One region of the Staphylococcus sp. 11262D007BW genome, then DNA from elsewhere that is predicted to be linked to it. Evidence: riboswitches for the same ligand, from Rfam matches in the RefSeq annotation. Region 1 holds a riboswitch; each other region holds the start of a gene.
What was found. A riboswitch is a leader RNA that binds a small molecule or an ion and turns the genes downstream of it on or off. The one in region 1 is predicted to bind thiamine pyrophosphate.
Positions count from the first base shown of each region.

Region 2: it holds a riboswitch for thiamine pyrophosphate, as region 1 does, so the genes downstream of both, thiC (phosphomethylpyrimidine synthase ThiC) here and tenA (thiaminase II) in region 1, are expected to answer to the same signal.
Region 3: it holds a riboswitch for thiamine pyrophosphate, as region 1 does, so the genes downstream of both, thiO (glycine oxidase ThiO) here and tenA (thiaminase II) in region 1, are expected to answer to the same signal.
Region 4: it holds a riboswitch for thiamine pyrophosphate, as region 1 does, so the genes downstream of both, ACEE93_RS02710 (ECF transporter S component) here and tenA (thiaminase II) in region 1, are expected to answer to the same signal.

Region 1 is NZ_JBPWPJ010000001.1:1,401,377-1,406,913, forward strand. Features, by position in the region: gene thiE (thiamine phosphate synthase) at 1-410, opposite strand, end outside; gene thiM (hydroxyethylthiazole kinase) at 416-1,204, opposite strand; gene thiD (bifunctional hydroxymethylpyrimidine kinase/phosphomethylpyrimidine kinase) at 1,206-2,012, opposite strand; gene tenA (thiaminase II) at 1,999-2,694, opposite strand; TPP riboswitch at 2,765-2,869, opposite strand; gene ACEE93_RS06980 (single-stranded DNA-binding protein) at 3,279-3,626, opposite strand; gene ACEE93_RS06985 (YwpF-like family protein) at 3,807-4,241, shown strand; gene fabZ (3-hydroxyacyl-ACP dehydratase FabZ) at 4,313-4,756, opposite strand; gene ACEE93_RS06995 (hypothetical protein) at 4,756-4,950, opposite strand; gene murA (UDP-N-acetylglucosamine 1-carboxyvinyltransferase) at 4,943-5,537, opposite strand, start outside.
Region 2 is NZ_JBPWPJ010000001.1:1,855,911-1,861,447, forward strand. Features, by position in the region: gene thiC (phosphomethylpyrimidine synthase ThiC) at 1-1,692, opposite strand, end outside; TPP riboswitch at 1,909-2,011, opposite strand; gene cls (cardiolipin synthase) at 2,068-3,555, opposite strand; gene ACEE93_RS09155 (nucleoside hydrolase) at 3,685-4,623, shown strand; gene ACEE93_RS09160 (mechanosensitive ion channel) at 5,102-5,537, opposite strand, start outside.
Region 3 is NZ_JBPWPJ010000001.1:2,170,245-2,175,781, reverse strand. Features, by position in the region: partial or broken gene pbuX (xanthine permease PbuX) at 1-584, opposite strand, end outside; gene xpt (xanthine phosphoribosyltransferase) at 584-1,165, opposite strand; purine riboswitch at 1,493-1,595, opposite strand; gene ACEE93_RS10570 (general stress protein) at 1,764-2,165, shown strand; gene ACEE93_RS10565 (hypothetical protein) at 2,360-3,034, shown strand; gene ACEE93_RS10560 (DNA-binding protein) at 3,144-3,743, shown strand; TPP riboswitch at 3,774-3,875, shown strand; gene thiO (glycine oxidase ThiO) at 3,950-5,056, shown strand; gene ACEE93_RS10550 (L-cystine transporter) at 5,129-5,537, shown strand, end outside.
Region 4 is NZ_JBPWPJ010000001.1:547,108-552,644, reverse strand. Features, by position in the region: gene ACEE93_RS02725 (class I SAM-dependent rRNA methyltransferase) at 1-627, opposite strand, end outside; gene auxA (lipoteichoic acid stability factor AuxA) at 735-2,060, opposite strand; gene graF (glycopeptide resistance-associated protein GraF) at 2,325-2,456, shown strand; TPP riboswitch at 2,683-2,784, shown strand; gene ACEE93_RS02710 (ECF transporter S component) at 2,966-3,541, shown strand; gene ACEE93_RS02705 (ABC transporter ATP-binding protein) at 3,554-4,960, shown strand; gene ACEE93_RS02700 (energy-coupling factor transporter transmembrane component T family protein) at 4,953-5,537, shown strand, end outside.

The DNA.
Region 1 (5,537 bases):
TAAACTGGTCCAACTCCGATGTAATCGACATGTGTTAAATCAGATTGATCATATTCTTTAAAATCACGCACGCTTAATCCAATTATCTTATCACTTAATTGTTGATAAAAATTAGCGACCTTTTCATCATCTTGACCTACGTGAACACCATCAGCATCTATATCAATCGCAAGCATGACGTCATCATTCACAATAAAAGGAACATCATATTCATGACATAAAGCTTTTAATTCAATCGCTTTCTGCTTTTTAGCCTCTCCTGTTAACGCTGAAGGTCCTTTTTCACGAAATTGAAACATCGTAATACCAGCTTCTAATGCTTGTTTTAAAATATCAGTTAACTCACCTTTTTTAACATCTTGGGTACCTGCAATAAAATATACATTTAAATAAGATCTTTTAAATTGCATCTTGCTCACACTTCTCTCTTTTTAACCTCGAGTTGGTACGACTCAGGTGTAATTTGGTTTAATTCATTGATTAGTTGGATTAAAAACGTACCAGGTAAATCAGCACCTTCCATCATTTCTGCGCGTTCTGCAGCAATGTTGTAGAACGATACCGCTTCTTCTAATTGGTCACGTGATGGTTTTAACGCTCCTAATAAAAAGCTCGCGATAATTGCACCTAGTAAGCACCCAGCTCCTGTAATTTTAGTTAGTAATGGTGTACCATTAGATAACTCGACAACCGAACCATCTTGAGCAATAATATCCTTTTCACCTGATATCACAATGGCAGTATTCAATAATTCGTGTGCCTCTTTGGCAATATCTATTACATTTAAATCTGAAGCACTATCTGTGCCTTTCATCGTCGCTTCCTCATTAATTAACGCTAAAATTTCGGATGCATTACCTTTTATAACTGATACATCAACTTCTTTAAGGAATCGTTGACAGAATGACTTTCTAAATTGGGAAGCACCGACTGCCACAGGGTCAAAGACGACAGGTACATCGGCACGATTAGCTGCTTGGGCAATTTTAATCATATCTTCCCCACGATCAACCGTTAACGTACCGATATTAATGAGTAGTGCGCTTGTTACTTTGAAAAAGTCATCAGCCTCTTCTGGTGCTTCACTCATTGCAGGGCTTGCTCCCACACTTAACAATCCATTAGCTGTAAAATTTTTTACAACATCATTGGTATAACATACGACTAATGGTTGCTTTTCTCTTAATTGTGTTAAATAATTCATTCTAATCCCATCCATTCATATGTTGATATGCGAAATGATTAACTGGACCTCTACCTTGTCCTATTTCTGGGGTATGTTTAATCGCTAAAGAAATAAAAGACTTAGCTTTTGCAACGGCATCATAAATAGAGCGACCTTTGGCTAACTCAGCAGTAATAACAGCTGAAAACGTACAGCCTGTACCATGTGTATGTTTTGTATCAAAGCGCTCACTTTCAAACGTATAATGACCCTCTTTAGTAAAAAGGTAGTCGACGGCATCTCCTTCCATATGCCCTCCTTTAATCACAACGCCTTTTGAGCCTACTTCATCGATAAAAAATCGTCCTGCTTTGTGCACCTTATCAACGCTATCAATTTGAAATTGCACAATTTCTTCTGCTTCTGGAAGATTAGGCGTTGCAACATCAGCATACGGTAATAACGTCGTTTTGAGTTGATCTCTAACACCTTGATCCATTAATGAATCACCACTTTTAGCAATCATCACTGGATCGATGACATAAGGTAAATCATATTTCTTTAAATACGTTTCGATTAATGACATCATTTCCGTCGTTGGAATCATACCTGTTTTCATGGCATGAGGTAATTCATCATTAAATACACTATCAAGTTGTTCTTCCAACCAACCCACATCAAGGTTATGAATGTGTTGGACACCTTTAGTGTTTTGAGCGACAATGCTTGTGATCGCTGCCATACCATATACACCACAAGCATGGAATGATTTTAAATCAGCCATTGCACCAGCGCCACCACTAGGATCTGTACCTGCAATTGATAAAGCAATATTAGGCTTTTTCATTTTCTGCACCTCCAAAGTCCCATCTTTCTTGCGTATATGCCATATTAAAGAAATGACGTTCATGAACGGTACTTTGTAAGAAGTTACGTTTAAAATCTTCTCGTACTTTTTGATCACTTTGTTCAGCATACTGATTAAGCCAATCATCAATATGATTCATTAAGTCATCCATTTCTGTAGCATAAAATTCAAACCAAGCTCTTAAAGGATTGTCTTTCGCAATATCATCATTCTCTAACGCACGTTTACCAATTTGTTGATAGACGTATGGACATGGTGCCATAGCAGCGATAGTATACGCAACATTATCAAAGCCATACGCATTATAATACATATGTTTAATATAGTGGTCAGCTGTAGGAAACCATTCTCCTTCTTCAATAATCTCTTCATATGGTTTACCTACATAATCTGCTAAAATATGGTGTGCTTCTACTTCTCCTGAAGCAGCAAATTGAACTTGTTCACATAAAAATTGTATTTCTTTTTTTGTATCTACTTTTGGAATTAATAATGCATAAATTTTTGCAAATTCATCTAAATAACGTGAATCTGCTTGTAAATAATGACTTATTGCTTCTTTTGAAATATCTCCTTTTAATAAAGACTGAATAAAAGGATCATTATAAATTTTTGTAATTATTGGTTCCGCTTCTTTTTTAAGTTGATTAACAAAACACATATTCATTACTCCTTTGATATAAAAAAAGACTACTTGTTAGAACGTAGCCTTAATGACATATCTTTTCAGAATATGTATAACGCTACTTCCCTACGATGGCTTGTACCACATCAGGTTCAAAGGGTCTAACATTTAATGCATCTCAGCCATAATAATGGCTCCCCTAGTAGTCTTTATTGATTAATTTGATTTTAATGTATCAAATAGATTTCAAAATATCAAATATATCAATTTGTGCACTATTGAGTTTATGTATTGGCTACAGACCAGTCTCTTAAGCGCAAATTTAAGGGACTAGCCTATAACCTATGTGAGAATAATGAAAATATTGATTATATTAATGTAAAGCTCAAATTGTCATATGAGTACAATACACAAATGTCTTCATATAAAATGTCCATCACTTCATTTTATAAAAAAATATTAATTGCTGATTTCCTGAGATATATTCTATATACTTATATTTTCGTCAAAATTTGGGAGTAGTATAGACTGGTTATACTGTTTAAATAATATTGAGAGATAAAAGGAGTTAAATATGAAAAAAATTTTAATTGCCTAGTTATATCTTTTAATACTTATGCCTACTTTGCCTTGAGCAAGGGTAACTCGTCGTGCAAAGATAAATGCTGAATTGTTGTCACCAATAATTCAGTAGTATAACGGTTTTCACCATTATAATCGAACCTTCTAGTTTGAATATGCCCTGTGATACCTACAATATCACCTTCTGAAAGCGTTTGGTTAATTTCAATTGCGAGTGCTCCGAAAGCTTTACAATTTAGAAAATCGTATATTGGTTTATTAAGTTTACTGCGATAATCACGTTCCACTGAAATGGTAAAAGTAATAAAATCACGATTTTCTTTTGGGTAAAACCTTGGTGGTTTTGTTATTCTACCAATAGCTTGAAATTGGTTTATAGTGTTCACCTCCTTGGTAGCATTATCATATACTAGAGATAATTATTTTGGCAAAGTTCAAAAATGCATGTTTTACAATAAAAACTTTGCAAAAAATTAAGCATAACAAGAATTTTATTAAAAACTACGCTATAATAGTGTGAGAAGTTGAATTTTCGTAAACTTTTAAAAATTTGAGGTGATAATGTTATGAAGACTTTTAAGGCCGTACGTTTTCAAATTGTTTCTGATGATCGAAGTGTGACAGAATATGAACTATATGATGGTGTTATTATCAATAAAGAAAATAGTGGAACTGGATGGCTTTTAGAAATTGTCATCTCTGACATACATAAAGAACAGATGGAAATGTATTTAGATAATGAAACCATGCTTGACATACGTGTCGTCATTACACGACCTTCTAACGACCCTGCTTTATTTGATGCGACAATCAAACAAATTACGCAATTAAATACCACGATATCTGTAGTGTTTGAATGTCATATCTATACATTACGACAAGTTTATGCTGAAAGCTTACTTGAGCAATTAGTTAATGAGGGATTAGAAGGAGAAGCTTTAATTACAACGTTCAATCGAATGATGCAATCTAAACCTAGACTAAAAGATGAAAGAGATTAATGATTAACATAAATAAAAACAACACTAAATCAGACATGATGTATCTGAACTTAGTGTTGTTTTTTTATCATTTATGCGTTCGGATCTTGTAATGCAAATGTTAATTCGCACGTACAAGCAACTTGGCCGTCAACAGTCGCTTTAGCTGTGCCTTTGCCGATAGGCCCTTTAATTTTAGTGATTTCTACCTCTAATTGTAAAGTGTCTCCAGGAACGACTTGTCTTTTGAAACGACACTTATCAATACCTGCAAACAATGCTAATTTACCTTTATTTTCTTCGCTATTTAACATCGCTACTGCGCCTGTTTGAGCAAGTGCTTCAGTAATCAACACACCTGGCATTACCGCGTATTCTGGAAAATGACCTTGGAAAAATGGTTCATTACCCGATACTTGTTTAATACCTACACAACGTTGACCAGGTTCATATTCAACGACCTTATCAATTAATAAAAAAGGTTGACGATGCGGTATAATATTTTTTATTTCGTTATAATTAAAAACTGTTTCCATTATTTGCCTCCTATTGCTTTAACAATATGTTGCCAGAATGTATAACTAAATACATTCCATATATTATCATGATTTAATAATAAACCGAACATAACACCGATAAATAACATGATAAAGCAGATACCTAAAAATAAAATGACTCGAAAAGAAACCAACTCAAATAAACGTTGTAATCGTTTATTTTGATTAGTCATTAATTCTTTCAATATCAGCACCTAATGATTTTAATTTTTCATGGAAGTTCACATATCCACGATCTAAATGTTTAAGTTCAGTGACAATCGTTGTCCCTTCTGCAACAAGTCCTGCTAAAATAAGTGCCGCAGCAGCGCGTAAGTCTGTTGCTTTAACCTCTGCACCTTGAAGTTCACTTTTTCCTTTAATTTTAGCACTTCTACCTTCAACTGAAATATTAGCATTCATGCGTTTAAACTCTCCTACATGCATGAAGCGATTTTCAAAGACTGTTTCAGTAATCACTTTATGCCCTTCAGCTGTTAGTAATAACGCCATCATTTGAGATTGCATATCTGTAGGAAATCCTGGATGTGGTAACGTTTTGACATCCACTGGATTTAAAGTTTCCGGTGCTGTAACATGAACACCTTCTTCACTAAAGTCCAGTTGTACACCCATTTCTTCCAACTTATAAACAAGACTTGTCATATGTTCTTGAATTGCACCTTTAACAAATACATCTCCTCTTGTGATAGCTGCCGCAATGATGAGTGTTCCTGCTTCAATACGGTCTGGAATAATATTATGTTCCACACCATTTAAC
Region 2 (5,537 bases), 450 kb from region 1:
TTCTTGCATACCTTTAAGCTGTTCTTGGTGCTTACCACGTATATCATGAGAAATACGCATTGAACAGAATTTTGGTCCGCACATACTACAGAAATGAGCTACTTTAGCCGATTCTGCTGGTAACGTTTCGTCATGGAAAGCACGTGCTTTGTCTGGATCAAGGGATAAATTAAATTGATCTATCCAACGAAATTCAAAACGTGCTTTACTGATAGCATCATCACGTTCTGTCGCTCCAGGTAAACCTTTTGCTAGGTCAGCCGCATGCGCAGCAATTTTATAAGTCACGACGCCTTCACGTACGTCTTCTTTGTTTGGTAAACCAAGGTGCTCTTTAGGTGTAACGTAACACAACATCGCTGTACCATGGCTTGCGATTTGTGCCGCACCAATCGCAGATGTAATGTGATCATAAGCTGGTGCAATATCTGTTGTAAGTGGCCCTAACGTATAGAATGGCGCTTCTTTACAATAATAATCTGCAAGGTCTTGGTTTTCTTTAATTTTATGCATTGGAATATGACCTGGTCCTTCAATCATCACTTGTACATCATGTTGCCATGCGATATCTGTTAATTCTCCTAATGTTTTTAATTCCGCAAATTGGCTCTCATCATTCGCGTCATAAATTGAACCAGGGCGTAAACCATCTCCTAGTGAAATCGCAATATCGTATTGTTTTAAAATTTGGCAAATATCATCAAAATGTTCATATAAGAAGCTTTCTTCGTGATGCGCAAGACACCATTGTGCCATGATTGAACCACCACGAGAGACAATACCTGTTAATCGATCGACTGTCATCGGAATATAATGTAAACGCACCCCAGCATGAATTGTAAAATAATCCACACCTTGTTCAGCTTGCTCTATTAGCGTATCTCTAAAAATTTCCCATGTTAAATCTTCAGCCACACCGTCTACTTTTTCTAAAGCTTGATAAATGGGTACCGTTCCGACTGGCACAGGCGCATTACGAATGAGATATTCTCGTGTCGCATGGATATTTTTACCTGTTGATAAATCCATCATCGTATCTGCTCCCCAGTGCGTGGCCCACACCATTTTTTCAATTTCATTTTCAATAGAAGATGACACGGCTGAATTACCAATATTCGCATTGATTTTAACTTGGAAGTTCTTTCCGATAATCATCGGTTCTGATTCAGGGTGGTTAATGTTATTAGGGATAATCGCGCGACCTCTTGCCACTTCCTCACGTACAAATTCCGCTGACACATTTTCACGCGTCGCGATATACTTCATTTCTTTAGTGATCATGCCTTGTTTCGCATAATGCATTTGAGTTACGTTCTTACCTTCTTGGGCACGTCTTGGTTCATAATCAAATGGATGCGTCACAAGATTGCGATGATCTTCTGATTTAAAGCCGTTATCGATAGACTGAATGCGACGGCCTTCGTAACGTTCCGTATCATGACGATCATCAATCCATTGCGTACGAATTTGTGGCAGTCCTCGAGTGACGTCCACTTCATACGTTTCATCATGATAAGGACCGGCTGTATCATAGACAACTACTGGCTCATTATGCGTTGTACCTTGTTCTGTCACAGTGTCCGATAATTCAATTTCGCGAAATGGTACGCGAATATCCTCATCAGCACCTTGCTTATAAATACGTCGACTGGCTGGAAAATTCTTTTTTAATTCAATTTGTTCTTGTTTCATAATTGGCCTCCTTAGTGTGCTAAGAGACCTATGTAGCTGAACGAAAAAAATCGGGACACAAGTCATTGAGATTAAAGCGTTCAAACGCTCTCTCAGACTGACTGTCGTCCCGATCCGATACCTACACGAACATATCTATTTGAATGACACACTGTACTTGTCATGGAAAATGGCATACGCCACACACACTCCAATATACAGTGTTTCACATTTTGTATTCGTTCATCTTTGCTTCCCTACGCTAGTATTATCTAGATCAGGTACAAAGGGTTGAGGTCCAAACCTCTTTCAGCTTACACAAGCACCCCTAGCAGTCTTATATTTAAATGTTACAAATTACATTCTAGCATTAAAGTCTGTTTATGACAAACTGACTTATAAAATTGGTGACACAAGTTTAGCAATAGATTGTTTAAATTTAACCCATTTTGAGCGATTTTCGTAACGTTCGGGTGTTAAACGATCGGATACTTTAAGATCTTCGTTAAAGGCTTTAATTAAATATTGCGCAATATCTTCGTTGTAAATAATACCGTTGATTTCAAAGTTTAATCTGAAACTACGCGCATCCATATTAGCAGAACCTACAGAAGCCACTTCTCCATCAATGACCATCATTTTAGAGTGAATAAAGCCATTTGCGTAAGTATATACATTAACACCATCATACATTAATTGTGCGACCACGGTTAATGTGGCCCAATGTACAAATGGTTTATCTGGTTTATTCGGCACAATAACATGCACATCAACACCCGATTGTGCCGCAATACGTAACGCATTAATAAAGCCAATATCTGGCACGAAATAAGGCGTATGAATGTAGATTGAGTCTTTCGCATTCATAATCATTTTGAGGTAAGCAAACTCAAGTTGTGGCCAAGTACGGTTTGGACCACTTAAACCGATTTGCATAGCTACATTGCCATCTTTACGCGCATTGTCTGGGAAATAACGTTTATCATATTCTAAAGCATCATCTTTTGAAACTTGGGCGTTCCAATCATGGATAAAGCTTAATTGCAGCGCATCCACGCCATCACCTTGAATACGTAAGTGCGTATCTCGCCAGTAACCTAATTTTTCATCAAGTCCTAAGTATTCATCACCAATATTAAAGCCACCCACGTAGCCTAAATCACCATCGATCACTAACGTCTTGCGGTGGTTTCGGTTGTTGACCCTAAAGTTGATAAATGGAATGATTTTCGCATGGAAAAATGGTTCAGCTTTTGCCCCTGCATTGAGTAATCCTTTAAGTCTTGACTTACGCAATTGTTTAGAGCCCACTGCATCATAAAGTAACTTCACTTCTAAACCTTCTCGGGCTTTCTCTTCTAAAATATTTAAAATTTCTGTCCCAAGCCCATCCATATTTAAAATATAGTATTCTATATGAATGTATTTCTTTGCATTACGTAAATCTTCTTTCATTTGATCAAATAAGCGATGTCCGTCTGTAAAAACCTTCACATGGTTATTTTCACTTAAAAAGTTATTCTCTCTGACTAACAATGATTGAACTAAATCAGAATGTTTTTTCACGACATCATTATTCGAGGTGAAATTGTTGTTTTCAAAACTTTCTTTTTGCGACTTCACACGCTCTTTCGCATCATCAATTTCTTTACCACTGACTTCTTGTTGTTTGAGTCGTACAGCACGTCCAAAGAATAAATAGAAGAAGAAACCAAACACAGGCATTATAAATAATAGCAATAGCCATGCCCATGTTGATGTCGCCTCTCGACGGTCTCTTTCCATAAATATAATAATCAATGCTAAAATCACATTAATGACAAAAAAACCGCCTAAAATAATCCGATAAGTTGTAGCGACATTAGGATCAAAAATAAGTTGCATGTCAGTACCTCCTTTTAAATTGGTTCATTTTTAACTTAATATTCACCCTAGCATTTTACATGAATTCTACCCTTTTTTCATTGTTTTCAATTATAATAAAAATAGAATACAACAAAAGGAGAGAATAAAGTGAAACAAATTTATTTTAATCACGACGGTGGTGTCGATGATTTAATTTCCTTATTTTTATTACTACAAATGGATGATGTCAATCTGATTGGTGTCAGTACGATAGGTGCAGACTGTTATGTCGAACCTTCTGAGAGTGCCTCTCGTAAAATCATTAATCGTTTTTCAAGCTATCCGATAGATGTCGCTATTTCTAACGAACGCGGCAAAAATCCATTTCCTAAAGAATGGCGTATGCATGCCTTTTTTATGGATGCATTACCCATATTGAATGAGCGTGTATCGAGTCAATCAACATTGCTTAAAATCCCTGCTTATCAAGACATTATTACTAAACTTAATCAGGCTTCTTCACCAGTCACGCTATTATTTACTGGTCCACTAACAGATTTAGCTAAAGCACTTGAAGTTGATCCAACCATCACACAACATATTGAGCGACTCGTTTGGATGGGCGGTACCTTTTTAGAACGCGGTAATGTAGAAGAACCAGAACACGATGGCACCGCAGAATGGAATGCTTTTTGGGATCCTGACGCTGTTAAACGCGTTTTTGAGACAGACATTCAAATCGATATGGTCGCTTTAGAAAGTACCAATCAGGTTCCCCTCACACTAGCTATCCGTCAAATGTGGGCTGATGAGCGTCACTATGCAGGTGTGGACTTTTTAGGCGTAAGCTATGCAGCCGTGCCACCACTCAATCACTTTCAAACGAACTCAACTTATTTTCTATGGGATGTGTTAACGACAGCTTACGTTGGCCAGCCAGATTTAGTACGCAAAGAAACAGTTTACGCTTCAGTTATTACAGAAGGGCCAGGTCAAGGACGTACACATTTAGATGATGTTGATGGCCGTCCACTTAATGTGATTAATGATGTAAACCATGATGCATTTTTTGATTATATGACGGGCTTAGCTAAAAAAGTAAAATAGGTTGAAAAGTGCTAGATTTTTTCATTTCAATCAAATTAATGACTCATATTCAGTGAAATGACTGTTTTATAAACGGTTTCTACTTATTTTGATTTGAAAGGATACTACCTTTTTTACAACACCATTAGTAAACTACTGTCATCGTCTGTGAAACTTATGATGTTGGGAGGGAGCATGATTGTTCTCTTATGTAATCGATCAACTAGTCGGTCCGATTGTTGTCGGTTGTACGGTTGTATGGTTTAAGCACTGGATAGACCAGCAACCGTCCCGTAAAGACGATGACCAGTGAATATAACATAGCAGTGTGCTTAGAGAGTTGTGATAATCGACCAACCTCTAAGTCACAACCGCTATTTTTTATGCTACTCAACTTTACTGGAACCAAAGTGCTTTGCTTCACATTTTGTAATCACATTAAAAGAATCGAGATAAGGACCACCTTACCTCGATTCTCTAATTTATATCATCTTAATTATTAATGGTTTGAGTTGTTTTCTTTCTCAATTTTATTAGATAATTTTTCCATTTGTTTTTTAGCGAATTCTTTACCGCCAACACCAAATGCGATTGCAAATGCTACTGCAACTGCACCTAAAATTAATAAGAAAGCAACGTTAACAATGCTTTGTGCAAAGTTTAATTGATCTAATGTCATAAATACAGCAACAATGATTAATACGAATCTTACAACTTCAGCTAGCATATTGTTGCCTGTAGATTTACGGATGAATTTAGCAAGTAAATTACCGCCAATTAAACCTAGAGCTAAAATAATTGCTGCTGAGATGATTAATGGTAAGTATCCGATAATTGCTGAACCGATTTGGTTTAATACTGATAAGTTCACTGTATTTAATGCTTGAACAAAGAAGAATAAACCAATAATTGTTGAAATAACCCAACCAATTGCA
Region 3 (5,537 bases), 770 kb from region 1:
AACCCAAAGACACTCGCAAGAATTGTCCCTGCTACTAAGCCGATAAGAATCGCTATAGATTTAATAAATCCTTTTGTAAAACGCTGTAAGATTAAAATAATAACAAGTGTGCTAATCCCTAACACGATAAACTTAGGATCACCATAGTTTTTAGCATCTTCTCCGCCAGCAATGTAATTCATCGCGACAGGCATTAAAGTGATGCCAATAATAGTCACAACACTGCCTGTTACGACAGGTGGAAAGAAACGAATTAATGCCGCAAAAAATGGCGCTATTAAGACCACTAAAATACCTGATGCAAAAAGTGATCCATACAATACATCGATGCCTTTTGTCTGGCCGATTAAAATCATCGGCGCGACAGCTGTAAAGGTACATCCTAAGACAACCGGTAAGCCTATCCCGATGCCTTTATATACTTGTAAAAATGTCGCGACACCACACATAAAAATATCTGCAGTGACAAGGTAAGCTATTTGAGAGGGCGTAAAATTTAAACTCGTCCCAACAATGATGGGTACTAAAATAGCCCCCGCGTACATCGCTAATAAATGTTGTAAACTTAATAAAAACGACCTCATTATGATTGCTCCTCTACTAGAGTAACCTCATTGTTTGCAAGAGAAGCGACACGACAAAGTGATTGAACCTCTAGTCCCTCTTCTTCGATGCGTTCACGTCCAGGTTGAAAGCTCTTTTCAACAAGAATACCTACACCCACTGTTGTAGCACCTGCTTGTTCTACTAATCGGTGTAACCCTAGCGCTGCTTCTCCATTTGCTAAAAAGTCATCAATAATTAACACACGATCGTTTTCATTTAAAAAGGATTTCGAAACCATAATCGAACTCGTGACGTTTTTAGTAAATGAATGCACATCCGTTTGATAACTTTCATTTGTAAGTGTGCTCGGTTTCGCTTTTTTCGCAAATAAACATGGCACTTTAAAACGATGCGCGACCATAATCGCAGGCGCAATACCTGAAGCCTCTATAGTTAAAATTTTAGTAATACCTTTTGATTCAAAATAATGATGAAACGTTTGGCTCACATCATCCATTAACATTGGATCAATTTGATGATTTAAAAAGCCATCTACTTTTAAGATGGTTTCATCGATTACGACGCCATCTTCTAACACTTTCTCTCTTAGGCGATGCACAAGCGTACCTCCTCTATCTCTAATCACTCATTTTGATTTAATCTGAACTAAACTTAAAAAATAAAAAAAGAGCTAGACGATTGATCCATATTAAGCAAAAGCACATAAAACCTTATTAACATTGATAAGGTTACCATCGCACTTTTCCCTAACATGTCGACTTCAGTGGTTCCCCACCTCAGTACAAACTCATTCGTCCTAGCCCTTTTGAGCAATCATCATACAATTGTTGAATCGCAGTTATTCTTTTCATAATCTATGCTATATAGCACTTATTGAGATTGATCAATGACTTCAGCATAGTTGTTATTTAATATTAGCGTCATACAAGATGTATTCATTACTCATAGTCATATCGTTTAGGGCGACATGGTAGAAACTTCTAAAGCCATATTCTTCAGATTATATGAGTGTCTAAATTATTAACCGATAATAGCAAATTTGTCAGAAAAGCGCAATACGTCGTGTTAAATTGATTATTTTCAGAAATTTAAGTCTTGTCATCGGATTTCATTCCATTAATTTAATATACTCATCGTTTGAAATTAATGAAAAAGGGTATTTAATAAAAGAATATGCAATCAAGGGGGCGTTATCAATGACTAAATATGAAGTCACTCGTAGCGAAGATGAAGCAATCAAAACTGTAAAATCATTTTTAAATGGCGGCTATGATGAAAATGAAATCGTAGTCGTTAGCAAAGAAAAATTAGAAACTGATTATTTTAAAGACTCAGAGATTCAACATACATCAACTAAAGGAACATTTAGTGATAAATTTATGAGCTTTTTTATCGGTGAAGATGCTGAAGAAGCTGTCTTAACACGTTTTGATTTTAGCGAAGAAGAAAAAGAAGATTTAAAACAAGACATTCGTGACAAAAAAATTATCGTTATCGGTGATAAATACGACGTTCAAAACGGAGAGTTTTCTAATCACACACCTTCTAAAAATAAAGATAAGCACGCTCCAACAGAACACAAAGGTGACATCGAATAACGTAATCATCTCACCAAATATCATGCGCACTGAAGTACATCACACTTCAGTGCGCTTTTTTAGTAGATTGGAACACCATCAATCGATTATCCAGAACATAAGCGCTTTATGTCCTAGCCCCGTGCTATATCTATATAAATTGAATATGCTATACTGAACAACAAGCACAACCAACCACTAAAGGAGGGGATGTTATGGAGTTTGTTCAAATTAAATCAACTCAAGATCCTTGGTACAAACCTGCATTAGCCTTTTATCAAGGAAAGTTAGACCCACTAGTTACGGAAGATGAATCGGTTTTTGTTCAATCTTTAAAAACAGAAAAAACACAACATGACTATGTGTTTTTAGTAGGTATCGAAGAAGACAAAGTAGTAAGTTTTGCGACAGCACACTATGAAGCCACAACAAATGCAGGGTTTATCATTTATTTACTCGCACAACCTGGGGATCAATGTGAGCATTACTTAGCAGAAACACTTTCAGAAGTGAAAAAAGGGGTTAACCGTTTAGCCAACCAGTTACACGGTCGAGAAGTCAATTTCTTCATGTTCGAGTCAACTTTTGAATCGCCTAATGTAGACAATGATACAGCAAGCGATATTGCTTTTAGACGTCGTTTTTTAACACATCGTGGGTTTGAAAAACAAACAGAACTCAATTATATTCAACCTTCACTCGACCGCAACGGTAAACCTGTACCTTTAGATTTATACATCAAATCAAACATTCCATTAACTAAAGATATCTATGCTACGAGTATCAAATCATGCTATATCTTAAAATATGTATTTGCTAATCGTCTACCGCGTAAAATCATCTATCCACTACTTGTGAAGATGGACTTAAGCAAAGATATCAAGATCTAACCTCTTGAAATCAAGCTATAAAGCCGTTACAATTAAGTAAAGGTCAGACTTCCGGCACTCTGAATTCACTCTGCCGTGAGTCTAAAACACATGAAAGGAACGTACAATTATGCTAACAAAGGAGTTTGCTGTCAAAACAGGCTTAAGCGAAAAACAAGTTCGCAAAATTGTTCAGCATCTTGAAGAAAGAGGTTATCAATTACAAAAAACGGAATATCGTGGCCGTGAAGCAACTGATTTCCAAGACGAAGATGTCGAGTTATTCCAAGAAATTGCTGAACGTGTTGGACGTACAAATAGCTACGAATTAGCTTTTGAAGAGCTTGAAAAAGAAAAAGACTTTTTACACGTTATTGTTAAAGACGACCAACAACAATTACCGAGTGACCAACAAGTACCTCAATTGGTTAATGAATTACGTCATGAAATTAATCAAATGCGTGAAGAACGTCAAATGTTAGGTCAAATGGTCTCACAAGTTCATCAACAACAAGAAGAGTTAAAGGCATTACATAACAAACTTAATGACCAACTCGAAACAAGCAATCAATCTTTAGCAACATTAACAGAAGCGCAAAAACAACAAACAGAACAAATGCAACAAACACAACAAAGCATTGAATCTCAATCTAAACAACATCAAGCATTAGCACATACGATTGAACGTAACGAGAAAAAAGGCTTTTTACAACGTTTATTCGGCGGCTAATACGGAATTATGTACATTCATCTCAATTAAATATAATGCTAGGGGTGCTCGAGGTGAGCTGAGAAAGTCCAATCTTAACTCTTTGAACCTGAATTGGTTAGAACCAACGAAGGGAAGCAACTGAACTTTTAGTATCATTCAATAAACGACTCAATTTCAATCATACATTAACCTCCTGCACCCTAATCATGGCAGGAGGATTTTTTATGTTACAAACAGTTATTATCGGCGCAGGTGTCATGGGACTTTCTATCGCCAGAAACCTCAAAGCAACAAACCGTCATATTCACATTATCGACCGCTCTACCCCACGTATGAACGCATCTTATGCTGCAGGGGGTATGTTAGGTGCTCAAAATGAATTTTTCGAAGATACCCCTCTTTATAGACTTGCTATGAAAAGTCGCGCAATGATGCCTGAAGTGGCACATCAATTACAACACGAGTCAGGCATTGACATAGAGTATCAAAAATACGGTCTCATCAAAGTTGCGTCATGTGCAGAACATTTAACATCTTTACATCAACAACTAACCTTTTTAGAATCCCAAGATCACACGATTAAGGCTTTATCATCGTCTGAAATGGTACGACGCTTCCCAGAACTAGATGTATCACAAAGCGCAGCATTTAAGATACAAGATGACGGTCAAATCAATGCCAACCTCTATACACAAGCTTTAATTCAGTCTGTAGTGAACCAAATAAATACAACGTTACACACACATACTGAAGTGAACGCCATCCACAAAGATAAGGCGTCTTATCGTATTGAAACCACTCAGGGTACGTTTGAAGCTGACGAATTAATTATTGCTGCAGGGGCATGGAGTGGCGAGCTCCTCAAACAACTTCATATCCAACTACCCACACATCCGGTTAAAGGTGACGTCAAGTTAGTAGAATCTGACGACACACGCTTAAAAGAAACGGTCTTTAACGTGAATGGTTGCTATATCGTACCTAAAAAACCTAATCGTTTTCTTATTGGTGCAACTTCAGAAATAGACAATTGGAGTACGCACTCAAATGATGATAACTTAGCTTGGCTTGATCGTGAAAGTCATCACATGTTGCCATTTTTAAAACAAAGTCGCTTGCTCAAATCATGGACCGGTATTCGACCAATTACGCTAGATGAAACGCCTATTATGGGCGAAGTGGGACCTAACTTGTATGTATCGACAGGCCATTATCGCAATGGCATTCTTCTCTCCCCTATCGTCGGTATATTAATGGCACAATTAATCAATAATGAGCAAAATGCACGTCACATACTTGCTCCTTTTACACCCAATCCATTGAGTATTTAAAAAATAGTCTTGATTTTGTATACGCTTCCTATTATTCTTATAATATAAATCGGAATTAAAGGAAGCGTATCTATGTCTATACTACTTATTATTATTAATTTGGTCATTTTTATCGCAACGATTATCGGTCTTGCAATAATGGCTAAAAAACACGTTAAGTTCCCTAAAAGAGTGTTCCTCGCTCTAGGACTTGGGATTGTTTTAGGATTAATCTTACATCTTGCTTATGGAGCAGACAGTGAAATTACCAACCAAACAACAGAATGGATTAGCATCGTAGGCGATGGTTACATCTCATTACTACAAATGATCGTTATTCCATTAGTGTTTGTGTCAATTGTAGCTGCATTCACTAAAATTGAAATTGGTGAAAAGTTTGCCAAAGTAGGCAGCTTTATTTTTATGTTTTTAATTGGCACAGTAGCAGTTGCTGCTGTAGTGGGTATTGTGTATGCCCTTATTTTTGGTTTAGATGCATCAA
Region 4 (5,537 bases), 850 kb from region 1:
TCTTAATTTTTTACGTACTTCCTTTTGATCAAGGAAAATACCAGTCATCGGTCCATCGTCTAAATGCACGTTATAAAAAGTATGATTTTCTTCAATCACAATAGGAAACTCAGGTGCTTCTCCTAATACATAACCTCCTTTAATACGCTCGTGTTTAAATCGCGTTTTTTCATAAATAGATTGATAAGGAAATACACTTTGAACCGCTTCTAAAATATCGTTTCTAAACTGATAAATCCCTTCAGAATACCACTGAATAAGTAAATGTTCATTATAGTTATCAATCGTTAAGCCACCAATACCATCGCCTTCACCATTAAATAAACGGAACGCATTAGTCCCTTCGACTTGGTAGTAATATTGGCGTTCTTCAAGTGCACTCTCAAATAAACGTTCAAAAAACATCGTATCAATATCTTCATTTGTATCATACGTTAACACCCATCCGAGCCCTTTATGTTGTTGACCAACATAACACTTCGCAATATTCACGTTTGTCGCAGTTTGTAAAATAAATACATCGCCTTCATTGAGTGTGTCATACTGAAATAAATCCTCTTCTTCTACTAAAGGATATTGATTAAAATATTTGTCTTCTTTGCCTTTATTTAATATTGCTGTTTTCATTTGAATCAGCCTTTCTTCTATCTTTTATCCTCTTCTTGATTTTAATTTTAACATGTAAAAAACCTGAAGATAGGATGAATCTTCAGGTTTTATATAATATACCGAAATTATTGTTCTTTTTGTTCTGGTGCAGGTTGTTTGAGTTGAATTATAAACGCAATAATAGCTGGTATTAACATTAAAATAAGGATTGGTGTAATAAAAATAGATAATAGTAATCCGTTAAATAAAATCACGATGTATTCTGTTAGTAATTTGAAAAAGAGAATACTAATCATAAACAGTTGTAAATAATACCATTTTCCTTTAAGCATATACACCACTGACGTCACAATATACAGAATTGCTATGATAAGTAATAAAAATAAACTTACCCATTCATATACATATTGTGTTTGAGACAGTTGCCAATCACCAGACATAAATAAGTTATTGCGATTATTAAATTCTAATAAAATGAAGAATAAAATAATAATACCACATGCAAGTATAACGTAATTTTTCTTTAACCACTTAGGTCGATGTAAAAACGAAGGAATATCTTCTTCTTCTAAGTGAGCCCATCCGAACCATTTTTCTTTAATTTGGTCTTTTTTATTTCTTAATTTTTCAATATCTACGCTTCTACGTGTTTTTCTAGTAAAGCCCTGTGTAAGTTCCGTAGTTCTTTCTTGTAAATCCTTGATGTGATATTTTTTATGGTCAGAGAATTGATATTTTTTACTTCTTGAATATTCGTTTGCTTCCCCTGTCATCTCTTCTTGAGTCATCGGCAAGGCACGACGTAAAAATAAGAAATTCCAAATAGCCATTTGGCCTAAAAGCCATAAAATAATGAAAAACGTGTTAATACTTAACACATCAATCGCTGCGATTTCTTTAGCTTCAATACGTCCATATAAAGATAATTGCGTTAAAATATAACTTATGCCATAACTCATGATGATCCATAAATAATGTTGCTTTCTGTGATTTGGATTTAATTCATCTTTATAAGCAATGTATTCAATATGTATAAGGAATGGAATAATAAAGATAAATGCAACCCAACTATACACTTGAGACATAAAAATTAATGTTAACACAAAATAAATAATACCAACTAAAAGAAATAAGATTGAAATGTCGTAATCAAAACGTGTTGTATTCGTTAATGTTCGGCCAATGACAATCATAAGAATCCCAAATAACAAAATAATGATGCCACTCACTAATGGAATGTCACCAATATATTGGCTCATCACTCTAATAATTTCGTGAAAAAATGCCATGGTAAAATCCCAGGCATTATCAATATCAGGAATACTTCGTTTGCCATCGTTAAGCTGGTTAATGAGTGGTATATTAATAAAAATGATAATACTCAATAATATTGATAGTGCACCTATAATATAACTATATATCACTTCGGTGTATTTATTGAAAAATGACATGCACTCACCTCACAACTATTATAAACAATCCTAACAAATATGTCTGTACCTTTTTTTAATATCGGTCTAGAGTACGATTAAGTTACTCGACGTACTCAATATAAATGTTTAGATTTCTCATTTATCCTTTTATTAAATCTTTAAACGTCTATTTTGAACCTTTTGTGACACAACTTAGTTATTTAGAATAAAAGTGGTACATGTTTAGTCTTTAAATCTTTCGGGCATACTTAAAGTACAATAACCATAAAGGAGTGACGCACAATGGCTGAAAAAGATTTAAAACAAGCTGCTGAATCAGCTAAAGAAAAAGAACAAGAATTAAAAGATAAAAAAGAAGATGTTAAAGACGGTATCAACGAAACTAAAGATAACGTTCAAGATACGCTTGATTAATCAACTCATTTAAAGTTAATTAACGTTCATTATTAAATGATATGTATTTTAATTTCAACATCACTTTTGCCTTTTTAAAACGAAGGTTAAAAGTGATGTTTTTATATGTTCATTTTTAATGATATGGTCGTTTGAGACACATTTACGAAAGTGATGTCCTACCTATAAGCTCGGCGCCTCACCTTGACTTTTATACTGATAAGTTGTACATTATCTATAACAATTAAATTCGCACTAGGGGTGTGAAAGCTGAGATGAGGTATGATACCTCAAACCCTTCGAACCTGATCTAGATGATACTAGCGTAGGAAAGTGTAATCGTTTATGACTATAAACATATGCACTACGGTTACGTTTTTGTAACCGTTTTTTAAATGAGTGCATTTTATCTTTCACTACGCACATCTCTAGTTTGAGACATGTGCGTTTTTTTATTATTACCTTAAGGCTAGGACAAAGGTGAAAATTGAGGAACGGTATCCTAACCTTAAAGTGAAAGGAGCTTTATAATGAAAAAAGGATTAACATTATCCGATATATTAGTGACAGTACTGATTTCTGTCATATTTGCAGTCATTTACAATTTATGGTGGATTGTAAATAATACTGTACAACCCCTTGGTTTACATATCGATCAATTGATGTATGGTATGTGGTTTAGTGCCGCAGTTGTGGCTTACTTAATCATTCCTAAAATGGGCATTGCTTTAATTGCTGAATTTGCTGCCGGTGCGGGCGAAACTATTATGATGGGCCGCTTTGATATTCCAACAATTATTTATGCTTTATTACAAGGTTTAGCATGCGAAATCATCTTTGCGATTTTCCGTTATAAATCTCGTACATTAATGGTAGCGATCTTAGCAGGAATGGCTGCAGCAATCATTAGTTTACCAATTGATTGGTATTATGGTTATTTAAACGAAGTAGCGACTTGGAACTTAATTTTACTCATTATGTTCCGTATTATTAGTGGCGCTGTTTTAGCAGGGATATTTCCATATTATCTTGTTAAGGCATTGGATCAAACCGGCGTCACGAAGTTGTTCCGACCTGCTTCAAAAGATGATTATGACAGTTTATAAGGAGCATTTGCTGTGTTAAATGTTAAAAATTTACGCTTGAAATATCCAAGTGCAGATTACAAAATTTTCGATGGACTCGACATCGAAATTAAAGATAAAGAAAAAGTGCTTTTACTCGGACCTTCTGGCTCGGGTAAAAGTACTTTACTCAATGTTTTAAGCGGGATTGTACCTGATCTTATTGATTTACCTATGAAATATGACGAACTGCACATTGCTCACAATGCTGGTGTCATTTTTCAGGATCCCGACTCACAGTTTTGTATGCCACAAGTGAATGAAGAGTTAGCATTTATTCTTGAAAATCGTCAAATCCCTCAAAGTGATATGGATGCGATGATACATAAAGCGCTTGATACAGTACAACTAAATGTAAATCCAAAACAAAATATTAATCAACTCAGTGGCGGTATGAAACAAAAGTTAGCGATTGCTGGTACACTATTACAAAATACAGATACATTATTTTTAGATGAACCTACAGCGATGCTTGATGTTGAAGCGACTGAAAATCTTTGGGCATTGCTTAAAGATTTATGGAAAGATCAAACCGTGCTCATCGTTGAGCATAAAGTGGAACATATTTGGCAGTTTGTTGATCGCGTCATCTTAATGAACCATAAAGGGGAAATTGTTCAACAAGGTGAACCTGATTTTATCTTAAAACATTTTGAAGCGTTATTGAGCGAATATGGTGTGTGGCATCCAAATGCTTGGGATCAAGCACCACATGCACTCAGCGAACGGCCTACTACTTCAAAGTCATTTCATTTTAAGTTCCAGAATGGCGTTATACATCGGGGGAAAAATAAGCTTTATCAAGTGCCAGAATTAGTCATAGAACCTGGAGAATGGATTACTTTAACAGGTCAAAATGGTTCTGGTAAAACAACTTTATTTGAATCAATGATGCAACTCATTAAATATAAAGGCAACATGTATTATAACAATGACAAAATAAAACATCTCAAAGATGCAGCGCAACGGATGTTTTTGGTATATCAAAATCCAGAACTTCAGTTCATTCAGAACTCTGTATTTGATGAGATCTTTATTAATTATAGTAATACTGATAAATCCATAGCAAAAGAACGCACAAATGACATGCTAAAGTGGCTTGATTTAGAACATGTCCAACAGCAACACCCTTTCGAACTCTCAATGGGCCAAAAAAGACGTTTAAGTGTAGCTACTGCATTAAGTACTAATGCGGACATTATTTTACTTGATGAACCTACATTTGGTTTAGATAGTCATAATACGTTTAAACTCATTGAACTTTTTAAGGAACGAGTTCAACAAGGGCAAACCATTTTTATGATTTCACATGACCCTCATATAATTGAGCGGTATCCGACCCGTCGCCTAGAAATTATTGACGGTCAATTGTATGAACGTGAGGTGACGCAACGTGGTTGAAGCATGGAAACTGAAATATACATTTATGGATGACGTTAATATCATTACAAAGCTATTTCTTGGTATTGGACTATTCTTCTTTATTATATGGATTCATCAATTTGATTTTATGATTTATCTAGCTGCAATTATGCTCGTTTTTTTACTACTTGTAAGTGGTACAAAATGGAAAGTATTGCTTGTATTTTTAAGCTTTGCAATCTTCTTCGCCTTAACCTCTTCTTTATTTATGATATTTTATGGGGATGGCACGCACGTTTTATTTGAATTTGGTTTCATCAAAATAAGTAGCGAAAGCTTAGTAAGAGGATTGCACTTATCCTTGAGAACAATGATTATCAGCTTTTTTGGTTTATCCATTGCATTCACTTCTCAAGTCATTATGATATTTTACAGTTTGATGCAGCATTTGAAAGTTAAACCCAAAATTGCTTATGCATTTATGGCTGCTTTTCGAATGATTCCGTTAATGATTGAATCGGTTTTCCAACTAAGAAATGCACTTAAAATGCGTTATCAAATTATTGATCATCAACATTATTCGTGGTTTAAACGCTTAAAACACTTACTTATTCCA